DNA from 2 places in the Paenibacillus sp. FSL H8-0168 genome. Region 1 is predicted to be linked to the other one. Evidence: predicted binding sites of a transcription regulator. Region 1 holds the regulator's gene; the other holds the start of a gene.
The links. The regulator LexA, encoded in region 1, represses DNA repair genes until DNA is damaged. The targets are predictions, from matches to a motif close to CGAACATATGTTCG.
Positions count from the first base shown of each region.

Region 1 (4,885 bases):
TGATGTCTATTATTATAGTCTTTGTTTTCGGTGGTCTTTCTTTTATTAAAACAGTAATATCCACTATTGTTTCAAGTAGTTAAAGACAAGAAGAAGCTGGCGCAGGAATGAGCTTGCTTAATTTTATAAGCTTTTTATCAGAAGGAACAGGGATTTCAGTTGTAGGAGGCTTATTATCAATACGTTTTATTCATCAAAAATTTATACCAATCATTAATTTTCCATCTGCTTATTTATATAGCAATATGTTATTGATTTTTACAGTGGTCATTATAATTAGCGGGATTTTAACTGTTATTGTATATAGACGTTCAGTTTCAGATTCCTGATAAGAGCAGAAAAGGATTACATGCTGAAAATGATCGCATCCTCACGTTTGAAGTAAGTGGATACTCTAAATAAATCAAAAGCTCTGCTAACCTTAATTGGTTGGCAGAGCTTTGTTTGCTGATCAGTTTGATTTTAGGCTAATTTGAATGCTTAAACTTATAATACCAAAAAATCGCTTTTTCATGGGCTGTGAAAAAGCTAGAATATAGCATAGTATCAACTCCGCCGATTACAAAGTTATTTTTAGCATAGAATCGACAAGCTAAAACATTCACATCCTGTTTTTCAAGCATAAGACCAACAAGGTTATTCTGCTTAGCCCACTCGGTTGCTTTACTCAATAAGGCTGCTCCGATTCCCTTGTGTCTCCAGTCTTTAGCGACGGCAATATCCTCAATTAGAGCATAGCCATTCCAATTAGTACAAAGTTTAATTTGCCCAACACAGTCGTTCTCATCATAATATAAAAAAATAGATTTTCCTTGTTCATCAATATAACTGATGTCGACGTCATCATCCTCATACTGTTTAAAATATGGTTCGGGGAAACTTTCTTCTATATATGTCCAATTATCGTTCTCGTATTTAGGTATAATCCTTCCTGACACAATAAAGCCGTTATTCTCATTTGACTTCTTAAAATCTCCCATATTCGAAAGTGACATTTTAATTATTATGGCTTGTCTCCTCCTGGTTTAATTTCTCTATGCACACTATTCTAAAAGAGAACCACCATTTCCTGTCTGTTAGATTTATAAAAAGAGCAAAATTGTAGCGACTGTTCAACTATGTGTGATATTCTACGATCTCGTCCGCTTGCTTCAACGATTCATAGCAGTAGTTAGGTGTGCTGTTTAACACTAAAAAAAAAGCAGGAAGAATCCTTCCTGCTTTTGCTTGAAAACGATTATTAACGTCTGCGTTGTCTATCATTCACGCTAAACAGATTAACAGCCAGTGCGTTACCTCTTGCACGCGCAACAGCTCTTTGATTCGAACGGATGTTTGATCTTCTTCTTCTCAAATCACGTCTGCAATGTCTTCTGCTCATGTGATCACCTCCCTTCAAGGAAATGAAGGTACGGATGAATCTTAGTGGTGTTTATGCTTACGCTTGGAAATTTTGATATTCAAGGCATTGGTTGCTAGTGCATTTCCGCTTCCTGTTTTAGCAGCTGCGGCTTGAAAGACTTTAACGACCAGATATCTGTTTTTTCCGATGCGATGCTTATACGTTTTAACTCTATTTCTGATCATCTGCATATCTCCTTTGCTTAGGTCTGCTATATACTATGTCAATTGTGATAGTAATGTATCAGCATAAATCTATTAAAAGCAAAAAGAAGCTGGTACCTATATTCCTAATGGTTAACAAAAAACTCATGCGAACCTGTCTTCGCCATTTCAACTTTACGTTGCAGGAGAATGTTACAGGCAGGTCGGCATGAGTCTAATAGTGTAGATAAATAATATGCAGTTTAGTATGAAAATTATTTACTATTAAGAGTGTTAAGTTTTTTCTCGTAGTACGCCTCTTGAGCAAGAATATGATTCAGTTGTTCAGAGAGCAGTTTATATTCTTGGCTGTCTTCTGGGTAATTGTTTCTTTCGGAAATTACAGCTTCGAGTTGCTTTTCTAAATACCTGAAATGGATAAGTATTTGTATGTACTGAATACGATCGTAGGTTGTTATGTGTGATTTCTCTTCTGCATACAAATGATCCATTGTTGGTACTACACAGTTTATGGCGATAAATATCACAACAAACGCTGAAATTATAATTTTTTTCATTTAATTCCTCCTACAGAGCTATGAGTAATTAATATACCATATTTATCTAAAACAAAGAAAGATCTATTAGTTTTGCCCATCAATATAGCTGCTCAAGATCAGTGGGTGATTATTTGAGATGAGGAGGCTGATTTTATAGTAGAAACAATAGGAATAGGTTGCTGAAATGAAAAAATAGTTGTGAGATACATAGTATACATAATAACAATACAAAACCGGCTTGCCCTAGGCAGCCGGTTTTGTATTAGTGGTTAGAATAACGGGGAAGAAAGAACGAGAAATCAGTGGAAGTCCCGGAAGAGTCCTACAACCTTGCCCAAAATGCTGACGTGTGTCAGGCGAAGCGGTTCAAAGGCTGGATTTTCAGGTTGAAGCCGGATATGATCTTTTTCTTTGTAGAAGGTTTTAACTGTAGCTTCGTCTTCATCTGTCATAGCTACAACAATATCGCCATTATCAGCGGTCTGCTGCTGACGTACGATTACATAGTCTCCGTTAGCAATCCCAGCCTCAATCATGCTTTCGCCTACAACAGATAACATGAATATTTTATCCTCACCAACAAAGTGTTGGGGAAGAGGAAAGTAATCTTCAATATTTTCTGTCGCCGTAATAGGAAGGCCAGCAGTTACTTTGCCGACGACGGGGACACGACTAATGGAGTAATTAATCAAGTTGCTGTTATCCGATTCGTCTTGACCGAGTAACTCAATAGCCCGTGGTTTTGTAGGATCGCGTCGAATGAGTCCTTTTTTCTCTAAACGATCCAAATGACCGTGAACCGTAGAACTGGAGGCCAATCCGACAGCCTCGCCTATTTCGCGTACAGAAGGGGGGTATCCCTTTAGACGCACTTCATTGCGGATAAATTCAAGAATGGCCTGCTGGCGGCTCGAAATCTTAGACATACCGTATCAACCCCATTTAGTAACGTTTGGGAAAATTATAGCATAGAACCTCCGTTCGTACAAACATAAGTTCTAAATAATCCCTAAAAATAATCGCGAACTTTTGTTCTCTTTTCTATTGAACAAAACAAATGTTCGTGTTATATTGTGAAAACATAAGAACAAACGTTTGGAGGTCGCAGCCAATGATGAAATATAGCACTTATCAAAGTATTTTTCCGATGAATTCAGAAAATTTGCAGGAGACCCGAAAAGAGGGTAGAGCGCATTTTATGCAAATTATTACTAATACTCTTTTAGTTAAGCTTCTTATTTTAGTGATTGTTGCTTGGATTGCAGGGGCAGGTGTACTTACGGTTTTCGCGGCACCTTCAGCTTCCAAGGAAGAAGTGACTAAACTGACCGTACAACCTGGAGATACGTTGTGGGAGATTGCCGCAAATCATAAACCGGAACGAATGGATACACGGGTATATATAGAAGGAATTGTGCGGATTAACGGTTTGGAGGATCGGGGAGTACAGGCAGGTCAGGTACTCAAGCTTCCTAACTTCTGATCTATAGACAATTAGAGCTTGTCAGGGAGCGTAATGCGGGAGCCTTGACAAGCTCTTTTCTACATGTCAAAGTGTATTATATCTTTGCTTTTATGGAGGGGACACAATTTGGATATAGACAGCTTAGTTCAGCGCATCAATGAATTAGCGCGCAAAGCAAAATCCGAGGGTTTGACGGAAGAGGAAGCCACAGAGCGCGCCAATCTTCGGGAAATTTATTTAGGTAACATTCGCCGTAATTTTCGGCAGCAGCTTGAAACGATTGAATTTGTGGACGATGATACATCGAAGGGAAATGACGGGCTGAAGCATTAAAGTTGTTAAAGCGCCCAAGCCTGCAATTTGCCTTTTGTTTTAGGTACCGTTCTCGGTATCTATATAGATCAGCTTTGAGGCAATTGTTTTATTGTAATATATCTGGGAAGGAATTGAGAGATGGCCCGATCATTTGAAAGAAAAGTACGCAAAAACACAGCGCATTTAAATAAATCGCGCAAAAAGCAAGGCATTCAAACCATTAATGGCGCAGGTTCTGCAATGGATATTTTCCGTGGCCGTAACATTACTGTGCCAATTATGCTGGCTGGTCTTTCTGTATTGTACATGCTTATGAGTTACTTTTTGACTAAGACTGGCATGCGAGGAATGGATTGGCTTGTATTCGGCCTCTACTTGATGCTGGCTGTTATCTTTTTCATCCGTCGTCCTTATCTGAAAGTGGGAAAGGATACTCTCTATATGCTGAAAGGTGGTAGAGAACGTCCAATGACGGCTGGGGACATGAAAGCCATCAAGATTGAAAAGGGTTACGTAACCGTTGAAAGAAAAGGTAAGGGCGGTAATTTCATTTTCACAAAATCATTAGGTCGCTATGACACGGATGCCATTGCAGAGCGACTTGAGAAGTTTGCGCTATCCAATCAGATACAGGTGGACAAGAAATAACTGATTTAGCCTGTAGCTCTTTAATAAAGGCCGTATGATGTTATTTCATATAACATGCTGCGGCCGCTTGCTTAATATGGGCACACATAACGATTCAAATACTTAACCGAGCAAATAGGTGTACATATACTGTGGAAAGAGAGTGGATAATTCAGATGACGATTCAGGCGGTAATGTTTGATCTTGATGATACCCTTTTATGGGATGAACGTAGTGTAGAAGAGGCATTTGATGCAGCGTGCCAAACAGGCTCACGTGAAGCAGGCGTTGATCCGAAAACTCTGGAGGAAGCGGTACGTAAGGAAGCACGCGCTTTGTATGAATCCTATGAAACCTTTAGTTTTACTCAAAT
Region 1 covers NZ_CP151948.1:3,236,982-3,241,866, reverse strand. The annotation lists partial or broken gene tet (Tet(L)/Tet(K)/Tet(45) family tetracycline efflux MFS transporter) at 1-329, shown strand, start outside; gene MHI21_RS14295 (GNAT family N-acetyltransferase) at 468-1,007, opposite strand; gene MHI21_RS14290 (hypothetical protein) at 1,241-1,381, opposite strand; gene MHI21_RS14285 (hypothetical protein) at 1,423-1,587, opposite strand; gene MHI21_RS14280 (hypothetical protein) at 1,821-2,123, opposite strand; gene lexA (transcriptional repressor LexA) at 2,405-3,031, opposite strand; gene MHI21_RS14270 (LysM peptidoglycan-binding domain-containing protein) at 3,220-3,588, shown strand; gene MHI21_RS14265 (DUF896 domain-containing protein) at 3,697-3,903, shown strand; gene MHI21_RS14260 (hypothetical protein) at 4,024-4,533, shown strand; gene MHI21_RS14255 (HAD family hydrolase) at 4,689-4,885, shown strand, end outside.

Region 2 (4,885 bases), 670 kb from region 1:
GTAACAGCCTATGATCTACCGAGGACAGCCATGACAAGCATGGCCGAGCTGTTTTTTTATAGAACGATAATTTTTGTAGTATCTTCACAAGCTTTAAAAGCGTGACGTCGATATACAGGCGGGCAGTAGCGAAGCGGATCATTTGAATCTGGAAAAGCAACAGTGATCGTAAGATCAAATGATCCGCGGAGCCGCGCCCCTATCGAACAACGTTTTAACACTTTGAGTAATCCAAGAATGGGAGTGAAGGATTTTGCCTTCAGTAATATTAGAACGCAGCCGTAAAAAAAGGCTGGAGCACGCACACCCTTGGGTGTTTAAAAACGAAATAGCCAAGATTGAGGGTGACCCAGAGGCAGGCGATTTGGTCAGCATCGTTAACCATCAGGGGCGTTATTTGGCGACAGGTTACTATAATCCGGCTTCACAAATTACAGTACGTGTGATGTCCTACGAGCCGCTGGAAGCAATGGATCAAAACTTTTTTGCCCAACGCTTTCGCAAATGTCTGGAGCACCGCGAACGTTTTGTGACCGGGGGAAACGCTTATCGGTTGGTGTACGGCGAGGCTGATTTTTTGCCTGGACTGATTGTAGATCGATTTGGTGATGTGTTAGTCGTGCAGTTGTTAACGCTTGGCATGGATCTGCGCAGGGAAGAAATCAGGGATGCGCTCGTTGAAGTAGTGGGTCCTGCTGGTATATATGAGCGCAGTGATGTATCCATCCGTGAGCTGGAAGGATTGGAACAAACGAAGGGTCCTTTGTACGGTGATTGCCCGCGTCATGTGGTGGTGACGGAAAATGGCCTGCAAATCAAGGTTGATATCGTAGAGGGCCAGAAGACGGGGTATTTCTTTGACCAGCGTGAAAATCGTGCGGCTATAGCACCGTTGATGACAGGTTGGGGAGCACGTAGTGGAATTACGCTACAAGAAGTAGCTGCAGACTCAGGGGATGCGGGCACTACGGTCATGAAGCCAGTGAATAAAAGTGGTAAGGTTGTTGAATTCCCATTCTGGGATGGCGCAACCGTATTGGAATGTTTTTCACATACGGGAAGCTTTACGCTCAATGCATGTAAACATGGTGCTAAAAAAGTAACATGTCTTGATATTTCTGAGCATGCGATTGAAAGTGCGCGGGATAATGTCAAGCTGAACGGTTTTGAGGAACGCGTCGAGTTTGTCGTCGACGATGCTTTTCAATATTTGCGCAATCAAGTGAAAGGCGTAGAGGAACGCAATGCACGAGCCGGGGGCAAAGGAGATACATCCAAGCCGCTGACAGCAGGTGGCGGACGCACCTTTGATGTGGTCATTCTCGATCCGCCAGCCTTTGCCAAAACGAAGAACGCTGTCAAAGGAGCTACACGTGGGTATAAAGATATCAACCTGCATGGGATGAAACTTGTCAATGAGGGCGGCTATCTGGTGACAGCGAGCTGTTCGTTCCATATGCGGCCAGAGCTGTTTTTGGACACCATTAAGGAAGCGGCGGCAGATGCCGGCAAAATCCTTCGTCTGGTAGACTGGAGAGCGGCTGGTAAGGACCATCCTCAAATTTTGGGTGTGGAGGAAGGCCATTACTTGAAATTCGCCATCTTTGAGGTGCGCAGCCGGACACAGCTTTAGGTTTCATACAAAGTCAAAGTCAATCGCCTTTTTGGTGATTAAATAGGTAAAATAGACTCATTTTAGGTATAAATCAGTCCTGTAGAGAAGGCATGCACCAAGCCAACCTGCGGGACTGATTTATTTTTAGGGGGAGGATGAATTGCTACAACATGGCAAACGTACGTTCTTTTCTCCCTTGCCTGATATGCTATACTGTTTAATAGAATGTTGTTCGTTGGAAAGGAGGCCGCATCATGTCGGTCCGCTTGTTGATTGGCCGCTCTGGTAGTGGTAAAAGTACGTTAATCCGCAATGAAATGACGTCTATGTTACGCGAGGAGCCGCTAGGTAAGCCTATGCTGTTACTTGTACCGGAGCAATCGTCATTTGCTTCCGAGCATGCGTTACTTACAGAAGCCGGAAACGGTATTCAGGGGTCGGTGCGCGCCCAAGTGATGGGATTTCATCGTCTTGCCTATTTAGTTATGCAGGAAACCGGGGGTTCAGCACTGGTGCCTGTAACGGAAGAAGGCAAGAAGATGCTTTTATATAAAATTATTCGTCGTCGCAAGGATGAACTGAGCTTGTTTAAGGATTCGGGAGACCAGCTCGGCTTTGTGGATCGGTTGAATACATTGTTTACGGAGCTAAAGCAGTATGGAAATGATACTCGGTCTGTACCCGAGCAACTGGAGCGAATGAACGCTGTGGGAGAGTCAACTCCGATTTTGCGCGGCAAGCTCAAAGATATCAGTCTAATCTACGAGGATTTTGAACGAGAGCTGACGCTTAAATATATAGACGGTGAAGATACGTTGCGTATGCTGGCAGAACAGATTGCGGAGTCTTCCCTTGTGCGTGGAGCAGACATTTGGATGGATGGCTACCGTAGATTTACACCACATGAATACAAGGTGGTGGAGCAACTTATGCTGCATGCCTCTTCGTTGACGGTGGCGCTGACTTGCAACCGTAGCTACGAGAGCGGACAGCTTCCGCATGAGCTGGATTTGTTTCATCCTTCGGCGGCTACGTATGTAAAGCTCAAAGGAATGGCAGACGAGCTGATGATAGAGACGCAGACACAATTACTACGCCCTGATCCGCTGCCGAGATTTAAGGAGCGTCCGGCGTTGGCGTATTTGGAGGCTAACTTTGAACATCGTACAGGGTTACGGAATCAGGAACAACGGATGCGGCTGCAGCAGCTACGAGAGCAGTGGACAGAAGAACAGCCGGAGGGCATAAAACTGTACACTGCGGCTAATCGCCGTGCAGAGCTGGAAGGGGCTGTACGCGAAATGCGCCGTCTGGCCCGAGAGGAAGGCGCGCGTTACCGGGAGATGGCTCTGTTTGTACGTCATATTGAAGATTATGAGCCATGGGTGGAACCGATATTCAAACAGTATGAGGTTCCAGTATTTCTGGATCAGCGAAGAAGTGTATTACATCATCCTTTGGTGGAATTGATTCGGGCTTCGCTGGATATCGTGCAGCGGCGTTGGCGATATGAGGATGTATTCCGTGCGGTCAAAACAGACCTTCTACTGCCGCTGGACGGTCGGGTGAGCCGCGAGGAGATGGACCGTTTGGAAAACTATGTTCTGGCCTGCGGAATACAAGGCAGCCGTTGGACAGATGGTCGGCCGTGGCAGGCTGTGCCCAGCTTGTCATTGGAGCTGGAGGAGCAGGAACGGAACCGTAGGCGGGATGAAACGTTGGATTTGATGGAGCTATGCCGGGATGTGATCGTGACGCCTTTACGTGCGTTTGAGAAACGTGTGGGCAAGGCACGAACTGCACTTGAGAAGTGTGAAGCGGTATATCTGTTACTGGAAGATGCAGAAATCGGCCACAAGCTGGACGCCTTCATTCATCAGGCAGAGGAAGCAGGAAAACCTGAGCAGGCCAAGGAGCATCGTCAGGTATGGGATGCAGTGCTTGAACTACTGGATCAAATCGTCGAAATGATGGGTGATGAGAGGCTGGATACCTCTTTGTTTGCAGGTGTGCTGGAAACGGGATTGGCCGAGTTCCGTATGGGACTTGTTCCGCCGGCTCTGGATCAGGTTCTAGTCGGAAACACGGACCGTACGCGTGTATCCGGTATTCAACATGCCTTTGTGCTAGGTATGAACGAAGGTGTGATGCCGGCTGTGTTCCATGAGGACGGTGTGCTGAATGAGCAGGAGCGTACGGCATTAAACGAACAAGGCGTAGAGCTGGCGCCGGATATGACAAGACGTCTGTTGGACGAACGTTTTCTCGCTTATACGGCCCTTACTTCAGCCGGTAAAAGCCTGTGGATGAGCTATGCAGTGACTGATGAAGAGGGCAAGTCATTGTTGCCGTCTGAGTTAGTACGACATGTGCGGCACCTGTTTCCTAGTCTGGACGAACGTCCGTTGGCTGGATACCCTTTGCCTGGGGATGCTTGGACGACGCAATGGGAGTATGCTTCTCATCCGTCCGAGGCTTTGCCGCAGCTCATTGCGCAATTACGGCATTGGCGACGTGGCAGTGACATTTTATCTCCTTGGTGGGAGGTATATAACTGGTATGCAGGCCAGCAAGGGCGTGAGAAGGACAAGCTGCGTCAGCTGTTGACCTCACTTTTTTATGAGAACCATGCCGAAATGCAGAAGGAAACGAGCCGCCGTCTGTACGGTAGCAAGCTGCGTACCAGCGTATCTCGTATGGAACGTTTTGTGGCATGTCCATTTTCGCACTTTGCCTCTCACGGTCTTCGTTTGAAGGAACGCCAAATGTATCGCCTGAAGGCCCCGGATATCGGACAATTATTCCATGCAGCGCTTGGAGAGATGGCGATCAATCTGCGTAAACGCAATGTCAGCTGGGGCAGCCTCAGCACCGAGGAATGCCGACAAGAGGCGGAAAGTACAGTGGAGCGTTTGGCTCCTCGTCTGCAAGGCGAGATTTTAATGAGTTCCAAGCGGTATGGCTACATTTTGCGCAAATTGAAAGACATCGTGAGCCGTGCTTCGTTGATTTTAGGTGAACATGCGCGAAGAGGTAGTTTTGAGCCGATTGGGCTGGAGTTGGACTTTGGACCGGGTCAGCAGCTTCCTCCGTTAAGCTTCCGGTTAGATAACGGCGTTGTGATGGAAATTGTCGGACGGATTGACCGTGTAGATGTGGCAGAGGGAGAAAAGGGGTTACTTTTGCGTGTCATCGATTACAAATCTAGCCAAAAGGATCTCAAGCTGCATGAAGTGTACTATGGCCTGTCCTTGCAAATGCTCACCTACC
Region 2 covers NZ_CP151948.1:3,905,791-3,910,675, reverse strand. The annotation lists gene MHI21_RS17190 (class I SAM-dependent rRNA methyltransferase) at 254-1,633, shown strand; gene addB (helicase-exonuclease AddAB subunit AddB) at 1,870-4,885, shown strand, end outside.
Region 2: the regulator LexA is predicted to act here: its motif matches at 1,790-1,803, upstream of addB (helicase-exonuclease AddAB subunit AddB).